Regions from separate parts of the Diaphorobacter sp. B2A2W2 genome, predicted to be linked through region 1. Evidence: riboswitches for the same ligand, from Rfam matches in the RefSeq annotation. Region 1 holds a riboswitch; the other holds the start of a gene.
The links. A riboswitch is a leader RNA that binds a small molecule or an ion and turns the genes downstream of it on or off. The one in region 1 is predicted to bind glycine.
Positions count from the first base shown of each region.

Region 2: another riboswitch for glycine. It lies ahead of AC1PPL_RS12060 (D-amino acid dehydrogenase); the one in region 1 lies ahead of gcvT (glycine cleavage system aminomethyltransferase GcvT).

Region 1 is NZ_JBWZOR010000001.1:158,809-163,160, reverse strand. It holds gene AC1PPL_RS00735 (TRAP transporter small permease) at 1-155, shown strand, start outside; gene AC1PPL_RS00730 (TRAP transporter large permease) at 238-1,515, shown strand; glycine riboswitch at 1,522-1,614, shown strand; glycine riboswitch at 1,634-1,748, shown strand; gene gcvT (glycine cleavage system aminomethyltransferase GcvT) at 1,793-2,923, shown strand; gene gcvH (glycine cleavage system protein GcvH) at 3,027-3,401, shown strand; gene gcvP (aminomethyl-transferring glycine dehydrogenase) at 3,470-4,352, shown strand, end outside.
Region 2 is NZ_JBWZOR010000006.1:105,949-110,300, forward strand. It holds gene AC1PPL_RS12050 (NAD(P)-binding domain-containing protein) at 1-92, shown strand, start outside; gene AC1PPL_RS12055 (peroxidase-related enzyme) at 89-1,198, shown strand; glycine riboswitch at 1,370-1,481, shown strand; gene AC1PPL_RS12060 (D-amino acid dehydrogenase) at 1,575-2,885, shown strand; gene AC1PPL_RS12065 (FIST signal transduction protein) at 2,957-4,222, opposite strand; gene AC1PPL_RS12070 (PhaM family polyhydroxyalkanoate granule multifunctional regulatory protein) at 4,263-4,352, opposite strand, start outside.

The DNA of each region.
Region 1 (4,352 bases):
CGCGCCGCGGCGGCGTGCAGTCGATGGCAGGGCTGGAGTCGGTGTCCATGTTCTGGGCCTATCTGGCCATGCCCGTGGGTGGGCTGTTCAGCATCCTCGGCATCGTGGGCAATCTGATCGACCCGCAGCGCCATGAACTGGAGACTGCCCAATGAGCGCCGCGCAGAGCCGCCTCAAACAAGCGAGCGGCCCCCTCGGGGGGCGGCGGGTACATGAAATGACGCGCGTGGGGGCCCTATGACCACGGTCATGATCTCCACCATGGTGCTGTGCTTCGCGCTCACCATCTCCGTGGCCGTCTCCATCGGGCTGGCCTCCATCCTGGGCATCCAGGTGGCGAACGCCAACATGCTGATTTCCGTGAAGGAGATGTTCGCCTCCATCAACAAGTTTCCGCTCGCAGCCATTCCGTTCTTCATCCTGGCGGGCAACCTCATGGAGACCGGCGGTATTTCGCGCCGGCTCGTGGAGTTTGCCAAGAGCATCGTGGGCGGCGTGCAGGGCGGCCTGCCCATGACCTGCGTGCTCACCTGCATGATCTTCGCGGCCGTCTCAGGGTCATCGGTGGCGACCACGTTCGCCATCGGCGCCATCCTGATTCCTGCGCTCATCAAGCATGGCTACCCCACTAGCTACGCGGCCGCGCTGCAAGCCACCAGTGCCGAGCTGGGTGTGATCATCCCGCCGTCCATCCCCATGATCCTGTACGGCGTGGCGGCCGAGGTGTCGATTGGCGAGCTGTTCATCGCCGGCTTCGGCCCCGGCATCCTCATCAGCGGTGCGCTGATGTTGTTCGTCTGGGTGTATTGCAAGTACAAGGGCTGGGGCAAGCATGACGGCGACGGACGCATGCCCTTCGGCCGCGCGCTGCTGCAGGCGGGCTGGGCACTGCTGATGCCAGTCATCATCCTGGGCGGCATCTACGGCGGCGTGTTCACGCCCACCGAGGCCTCTGCCGTGGCCGTGTTCTACGCGCTGGTGGTGGGCATGCTGATCTACCGCGAGATCCGCATCGCGGACCTGTTCGCCATCCTGCGCAAATCGGCCATCTCGTCGGCGGTGATCATGTTCATCATTGCCAATGCGGGCCTGTTTGCCTTCCTCATCACGCGCGCTGGCGTGCCGGACGCCATCGGCCGCTGGCTGCAGGAGGTGCTGCAGTCGCCCGCGCTGTTCCTGCTGGGCGTGAATGCCGCGCTGTTCGTGATCGGCATGTTCATCGAGACCAGCGCCGCCATCATCGTGCTGGCGCCGATCCTGGCGCCGGTGGCCCAGCACTTCGGCGTGGACCCGGTGCACTTCGGGCTGATCATGGTGGTGAACCTGGCGCTGGGCATGATCACGCCGCCCTTTGGCGTGAACCTGTTCGCGGCATGCACGGTGGCGCGCATCTCCCTGGATCGTATCGTCGCCCACCTGTTGCCGTTCGTGGGCGTGGTCCTGCTGTGCCTCCTGGTCATCACCTACGTGCCATCGCTTTCACTGGCCCTGCGTGATCTCGTGTACGCAAAATAGATAGAATCCGTCCCGTCAGGAGAGAGTCCGCGCCCCCCAGGGCCGGGCCGCCGAAGGCGCAGGCAGCAGCCGAACGCTCAGGCAAAAGGACTGGCGACACGCCCGCAGGGATGCGGGTGTTTCCCTTGCTGGAGAGAGGCCGCAGCAGCATGCGGCCCACCGAAGGAGCAAGCCCCGTGACATGCCATGCAGGCGGGGTGAATCTCTCAGGTAAAGCGGACAGCGGGGCAAATCGGCGATCGAGAGATCGCTCCACCATTTGCCTTCGCCCATTGCCATGTCCGCCATGTCCGACCTGCTCACCACTCCCCTCAACGCCCTGCACATCGAACTGGGCGCCCGCATGGTGCCCTTCGCCGGCTACTCCATGCCCGTGCAATACCCCATGGGCCTGATGGCCGAGCACCACCACACGCGCACGGCGGCCGGCCTGTTTGACGTGTCGCACATGGGGCAGCTCAAGCTGTTCGGCCCTGACGCCGCAGCAGCATTCGAGACGCTGATGCCCGTGGACGTGGTCGACCTGCCCGTGGGCAAGCAGCGCTACGGCCTGCTCCTCAATGACGAGGGCGGCATCATCGACGACCTCATGTTCTTCCGCATGGCACAGGACGAGCTCTTCGTGATCGTCAACGGCGCCTGCAAGGTGGGCGACATTGCCCACATCCAGGCGCGCATCGGCCAACGCTGCCAGGTGATTCCCATGCCCGACCAGGCCCTGCTCGCGCTGCAGGGCCCACAGGCGGCTGCGGTGCTCGCGCGTCTGGCACCAGGCGTGGACAAACTGGTGTTCATGACCGGCGGGCATTTCGACATCGCCGGGGCGCTGTGCTTCGTGACGCGCAGCGGCTACACCGGCGAGGACGGCTTCGAGATCTCGGTGCCCGCCGCGCAGGCCGAGGCCTTGGCGCGCACGCTGCTGGCCCAGCCCGAGGTCAAGCCCATCGGCCTGGGTGCACGCAATTCGCTGCGCCTGGAAGCCGGCTTGTGCCTGTATGGCAACGACATCGACACCACCACCACCCCACCCGAAGCCGGCCTGAACTGGGCCATCCAGAAGGTGCGCCGTACAGGCGGCGCGCGCGCTGGCGGTTTTCCCGGTGCCGACAAGGTGCTGGCCCAGATCGACAGCCCGGCCACCCTCACGCGCAAGCGCGTGGGCCTGGTGGCGCTGGAGCGCGTGCCCGTGCGTGAGCACACCGAGTTGCAAAACGAGTCGGGCGAGCGCATCGGCGAAGTCACCAGCGGCCTGCTGGCCCCCACTGCCGACAAGCCCATCGCCCTGGCCTACGTAATGCCCGCCCATGCCGCCCCCGGCACCCGTGTGAACGCCATGGTGCGCGGCAAGGCCGTGCCCATGGAAGTGGCTGCCACGCCCTTTGTTCCCACACGCTACTACCGCGGCTGAATTCACCACGGCGAACTGCCACCGCGCCCAGGTCAGCCCGGCTACAGTGCGGGCTGACCACTCTCAAACCTTTTCCTTCCACCTCTTCTTCCCGGAGCCCCTCATGAGCATCCAGTTTTCCAAAGACCATGAATGGATCAACGCAGCCGACCCGGCCGCGGCCGTCGTCGGCATCACCGTCCACGCGCAGGATGCGTTGGGCGATGTGGTGTTCGTGGACCTGCCCGCGGTGGGCACCACCTTTGCCCAGGGCGACGTGGCCGGTGTGGTCGAGTCCGTCAAGGCCGCTGCCGATGTCTACATGCCCGTGTCCGGCGAAATCGTCGAGGTCAACGAGGCCTTGCGCGCCGACCCGTCCCTGGCCAACTCCGACCCGCTGGGCGCCGGCTGGTTCTTCAAGGTCAAGCTCAGCGACGCCGGCCAACTCGCCGGTCTGATGGACGAAACGGCCTATACCGCCTTCGCCCAGAACGCCTGATGCACCCGCGGCGCCGTGCACACGGCGCCGCCGCACCGCCCCATCGCTCTTGAGACTGGTCCCTCGCCATGCAGATGCCCTCCCCCCTGCCCCTGGCGGCGCTTGAAAACGCCGCTGAATTCCTGCCCCGCCACATTGGCATCGACGCCGCCGACGAAGCACACATGCTGTCGGTGATCGGCGAGGCTTCGCGCCGCGCGCTCATTGATTCCATCGTGCCGCGCTCCATCGCGCGCCAGCGCCCCATGGACCTGCCCGCGCCGGCCACCGAGGCCGCAGCGCTGGCTGAACTCCAGGCCATTGCGTCGAAGAACCGCATCCTCAAGAGCTTCATCGGCCAGGGCTACTACGGCACGCACACGCCGGGCGTCATCCTGCGCAACGTGCTGGAAAACCCTGCCTGGTACACGGCCTACACGCCCTACCAGGCCGAGATCTCCCAGGGCCGCATGGAGGCGCTGCTCAACTTCCAGACCATGGTGTGCGACCTCACGGCCATGCCCATCGCCAACGCCTCCATGCTCGACGAGGCCACCGCTGCCGCCGAGGCCATGACGCTGGCCAAGCGCTCGGTCAAGTCCAAGAGCGACGTCTTCATCGTGGCCGGCGATGCGCACCCGCAGACCATCGAAGTCATCCAGACCCGCGCCGCCCCCATCGGCATCACCGTGGTGGTGGCCAATTCCCAGGAGGAATGGCAGGCGGCCCTGGCCGGCGACTTCTTCGCCGCCCTCATCCAGTACCCTGCCAGCAGCGGCTGGGTGCAGGACTGGCAGGCCGACGTGGACGCCATCCACGCCAAGCAGGCCGCCGCCATCTTCGCTACCGACCTGCTGGCGCTCACGCTGCTCAAGGCCCCCGGCGAGTGGGACGCCGACATCGTGGTGGGCTCCACCCAGCGCTTTGGCATGCCCATGGGCGCCGGCGGACCGCACGCCGCCTTCATGGCCT
Region 2 (4,352 bases), on a different contig from region 1:
TCGCCGCGCTGCAGGCCTATGCCGAGCCGGAACTGCTGGGCGACGAATGGACGCCCGCCGACACCTCCCAACGCATCCTGCCTTCGCCATGACCGACACCATCGACCAACTCGCCCGCCTGGGCCATGCCCCCCATGCCCAGGCCGCGCGCCAACAGCGCGCCAAGGCCATCACCGCCACCCAGGCCTGCGAAGACCTGCTGCTCGCGCCAGCACTGCCCGGGGGCCTGGCGCTGGCCGAGCGCCTGTCCGTGGCCCAGGCCGTGGCGGCCGCCAGCGGCGTGGCAACGCTGGCCGACTATTACGGCGCGCGCCTGGCCGGCCTGCCCGCCCCCGCGGCGGATGCCCGCTGGCAAGCCATCACGCATTTCACGCAGCTGCTGGCCACGCAGCCCGCTGCGGCCGACCGCGCGGCCCTGCTCGCCCTGCCCCAGGCGGGCCTCGCCACGCCGGACGTGGTGCTGCTCGCGCAACTCATCGGCTTCGTGGCCTACCAGGCGCGGTTGGTGGCCGGCGTGGCGGCGCTGGCCGCCCTCGGCCCCGCGGGCACCGCAGCCACGGCGGTCGCTCCCACCACGCCGGACGCGCCCTTCGTGCACCCTGCCAACCTACCCCCGCCCGGCGAGCCGCTGCGCCTGGCCGGCTACACCAGCGAGACGCTGGACTGGAAGGCCTGGCTGCCCGTGGTGGACCCCGCCACCGCCAGCGCCGAGCAGAACGCCGTGCTGGACGCAAGCCACCCCAAGGCACGCACGTCGGACTTCTACCTCGTGCTGGCGCACCAGCCCCGCGTGCTCGCCGAGCGCTCGGAGGCGTTCAACGCCATCATGTATGCGCCTGGCGGCCTGCCGCGCGCGGAGCGCGAGGTGGCCACCACCGTGGTCTCGCGCATCAACGGCTGCGTGTACTGCGCGTCGGTGCATGCGCAGCGCTTCGAGCAGCTGGCCAAGCGCAACGACGTGATCGCGCAGATCTTCACCGACCCCGACAGCGCCGGCACCAACGCCCGCGAACGCGCGCTGGCGCAGGCCAGCGCCGCGCTCACGCGCGCGCCCGGTGCATTCGGGCCGCAGCACCTCGCGCCGCTGCGCGCCGCGGGCCTGAGCGACCTGGAAATCCTGGACACGGTGCACGCCGCCGCGCTGTTCGCCTGGGCCAACCGCCTCATGCTCAACCTGGGCGAAGCGGTCTACCCCTGAGCATGCGCCCAGCGCCCCACCCTGAGAGCGTGTTCATGGTCTGAGGGTTAGCCCGCTGGGGCCATCGCGCCCGCGCAGCTACGATGGCCGGCGCAGGAGAGCAAACGGCCATGTGCCGTTTCACCGAAGGCGCAAACTCCCATACACGCTCAGGTTCCGTACTGCACACCCACACAGCCGTCTGGAGAGCCGCCACGCCCGCCGTGGCGCACCGAAGGAGCAAGTGCCGCGCACGGTCCCGCGCGGCATGAATCTCTCAGGTACCAAGGACAGGGGGAGCGGCAGCCAGGCCATGTCGCGCCCGCTGTTCGCTATTCATTCAATAGCTGCTCGCGCGCGCCCTGCCTGCGCAAACCTTGAAAAAGGCTTGTAAACCATGCGCGTGATCGTTCTCGGCGCCGGCGTCGTCGGCACCACCTCTGCGTACTTCCTCCAGCAACTCGGCCACGAGGTCACCGTCATCGACCGGCAGGCTGTGCCCGGTGCGGAAACCAGCTTCGCCAACGGCGGCCAGATCTCGGTCAGCCACGCCGAGCCCTGGGCCAACCCCGGCGCGCCGCTCAAGGTGCTGCAGTGGCTGGGCAAAGAGGATGCGCCGCTCTTGTTTCGCCTGCGCGCGGACATGCGCCAGTGGCTTTGGGGCCTGCAATTCCTGCGCGAATGCACGCCCGCGCGCACGCGCCACAACATCGAGCAGATCGTGAGCCTGGGCAGCTACAGCCGCAGCACGCTGCAGCAACTGCGCGCCGACACGGGCCTGCAGTACGACCAGCGCACGCAGGGCATCCTGCACTTCTACACCAGCACCCAGGAGTTCGACGCCGCGCTGGCGCCCGCCGAGCAGATGCGTGCGCTGGGCTGCCACCGCCGCGTGGTGGACGCAGACGAGGCCGTGCGCATCGAGCCAGCCCTGGCCCACGTCCGCCCGCAGCTGGCGGGCGCCACCTACACGGCGGAGGACGAGTCCGGCGACGCCCACCTGTTCACGCGCGCGCTGGCCAGCGTGGCCCAGGCCGCGGGCGTGCAATTCCGCCTGGGTTGCCACATCACCGCGCTGCACCCGGCGGGCGGCGCCATCGACCATGTGGAGATCACCAACGAGGCCGGCGGCTACGAGCGCGTGCGCGGCGACGCCTACGTGCTGGCGCTGGGCGCATTCACCCCGCTGCTGGCCCAGCCCCTGGGCCTGCGCCTGCCCATCTACCCGGCCAAGGGCTATTCGGTGACGCTGCCGGTGCGCGACGCGGCCGCCGCCTACCAGGTGAGCCTGACGGACGACGAGTACAAGCTGGTCTTCTCGCGCTACACCAGTGCCCAGGGCGACCGGCTGCGCATCGCGGGGACGGCCGAGCTCAACGGCTACGAGCGCGCACTGAACGCCGTGCGCTGCGAAGCCATCGTGCGGCGCGTGGAGCAGCTCTTTCCCGGGGCGGGCGATGCGAGCCAGGCGCAGTTCTGGAGTGGCCTGCGCCCCGCCACGCCGAGCAACGTGCCGCTGATCGGCAAGACGCGCTACGGCAACCTGTTCCTGAACACCGGCCACGGCACGCTGGGCTGGACGCACGCCTGCGGCTCGGGCAAGTCCATCGCGCGCATCGTGAGCGGGCTGGAGCCGGAGCTGGACTTCGCGTTCTGCGGCCTGCCGCGCCCTGCTGCGGCGCCCCGCCCCGCCGTCATCGGCGTTTGAGCAAGCGCCACGGTGCTATGCATTGCATAGCTGTTTGCGCTTGATGGACGGGCGCTAGAGGCCCAAAAGGCTTATAAAGCCCCGTCCGGTGCGACGAACACCGTCAGCACGCCCGTGTAGCCATAGAGCCGGTGCGCGGCGATTTCGCCGCCGGCGAAGAAGCCCGCCAGGGGCACGTCGCCCAGCGCATGGCGCACGATCTGCAGCTCGGCGCTGGGCCCACCGAAGTGCGGCCCGCCGCGGCCCGAGCAACTCACATACAGCGCACCGCAAATGCGTCGGCCGCCCGCCGGCTCGGCATGCGGCGCGCTGCCTGCGGCGGGCAGCGCCTGCGCCTCTTCGAGTTGGGGCGATAGCTCCTCACGGATCTCGGCGCAGATGCGCATCAGGTCGGCACGGGCCGCGCCGACGTTGCGCTGGCAGAAGGCCAGGCGCATGCCCACCTCGACATGGTCACCCAGCGCCACGCCGCTGCGCGTCGCGTCCAGCCCGACGATGTGGCGCACGCGCGTGTCGGCGCCGAAATGGCCCGTGCGCTGGCGCTGCGGTGCGTCCGCGTCCTCCAGCCCTGCCAGCGTGGCGCGCACGGCGCGCAGGGCGGCCTGGGCGTCGCCCTGCAGCGTCACGCCCAGCGTGTCCAGCAGCACGTCCAGCGCGGGCTCGCCGTCCAGCTCCAGCACCACGTTGTCCTGCGCGGCGGTGATGGCCGCCTGCGCGCCGATGGGCTGGCAGCCCTGCGTGACGCGCGAGACCAGTTCCACCTGCGCATCAAAGGCCACGCCCGACAGGCCGCCGTGCAGCACGCCGTCGCCCTCGCCCCCGGCGGGCAGCGCCAGCTGCACCTGCGCCCCGCGGCTGGCCACCACGCCGCCAAACAGGTAGCCGCTGCTGGTGCGGCCCGCCATCTCGGCCACCAGGTCCGCCAGTTCGGGGGTCTGGCCGTCCGCATGCACCAGCGCCGTGTGGGCCGCAAAGCCCACCCCGGCCGCATCGCCGTGCGCCAGCGGCGCCACGCCCGAGAACACACGGTAGTGCGCGCGCGGCAGGTCGCACAGCATCAGCGAGAGCGCGGGTTCATCGAAATATTCGACGTTGTTGCCCGCCACGCCCACGCCGACCGCGCCTGCCCAGTCGGTGACCGTCGGCAGTTCGCGCCGCAGCAGGTCCAGCAGGGCCGCGGCATCGTCCGCGTAGTGGTCGGTGATGTAGAGCAGCCCCAGCGTGGGTGCACTGGCGTACTGGGGCAGCGCCATCTGCGCCCGCAGTTGCGCCAGCACCAGCACCGCGGCCATGTGCCACTGCGGATGGGTGGCGTGTGCGTTGGGAAAGAGTCTCATGTGTCAGCCCTGCGGTGGGGTACAGGCGCCGCCGCGCAGCTCAGCCTGCCGGCCGCCGCGTGCGGGACGCGGCAGCCTTTTGGGTGGGCGATGGTGCGGGGGCACGCTTGGCGCCCGCGCTGGCCGCGGC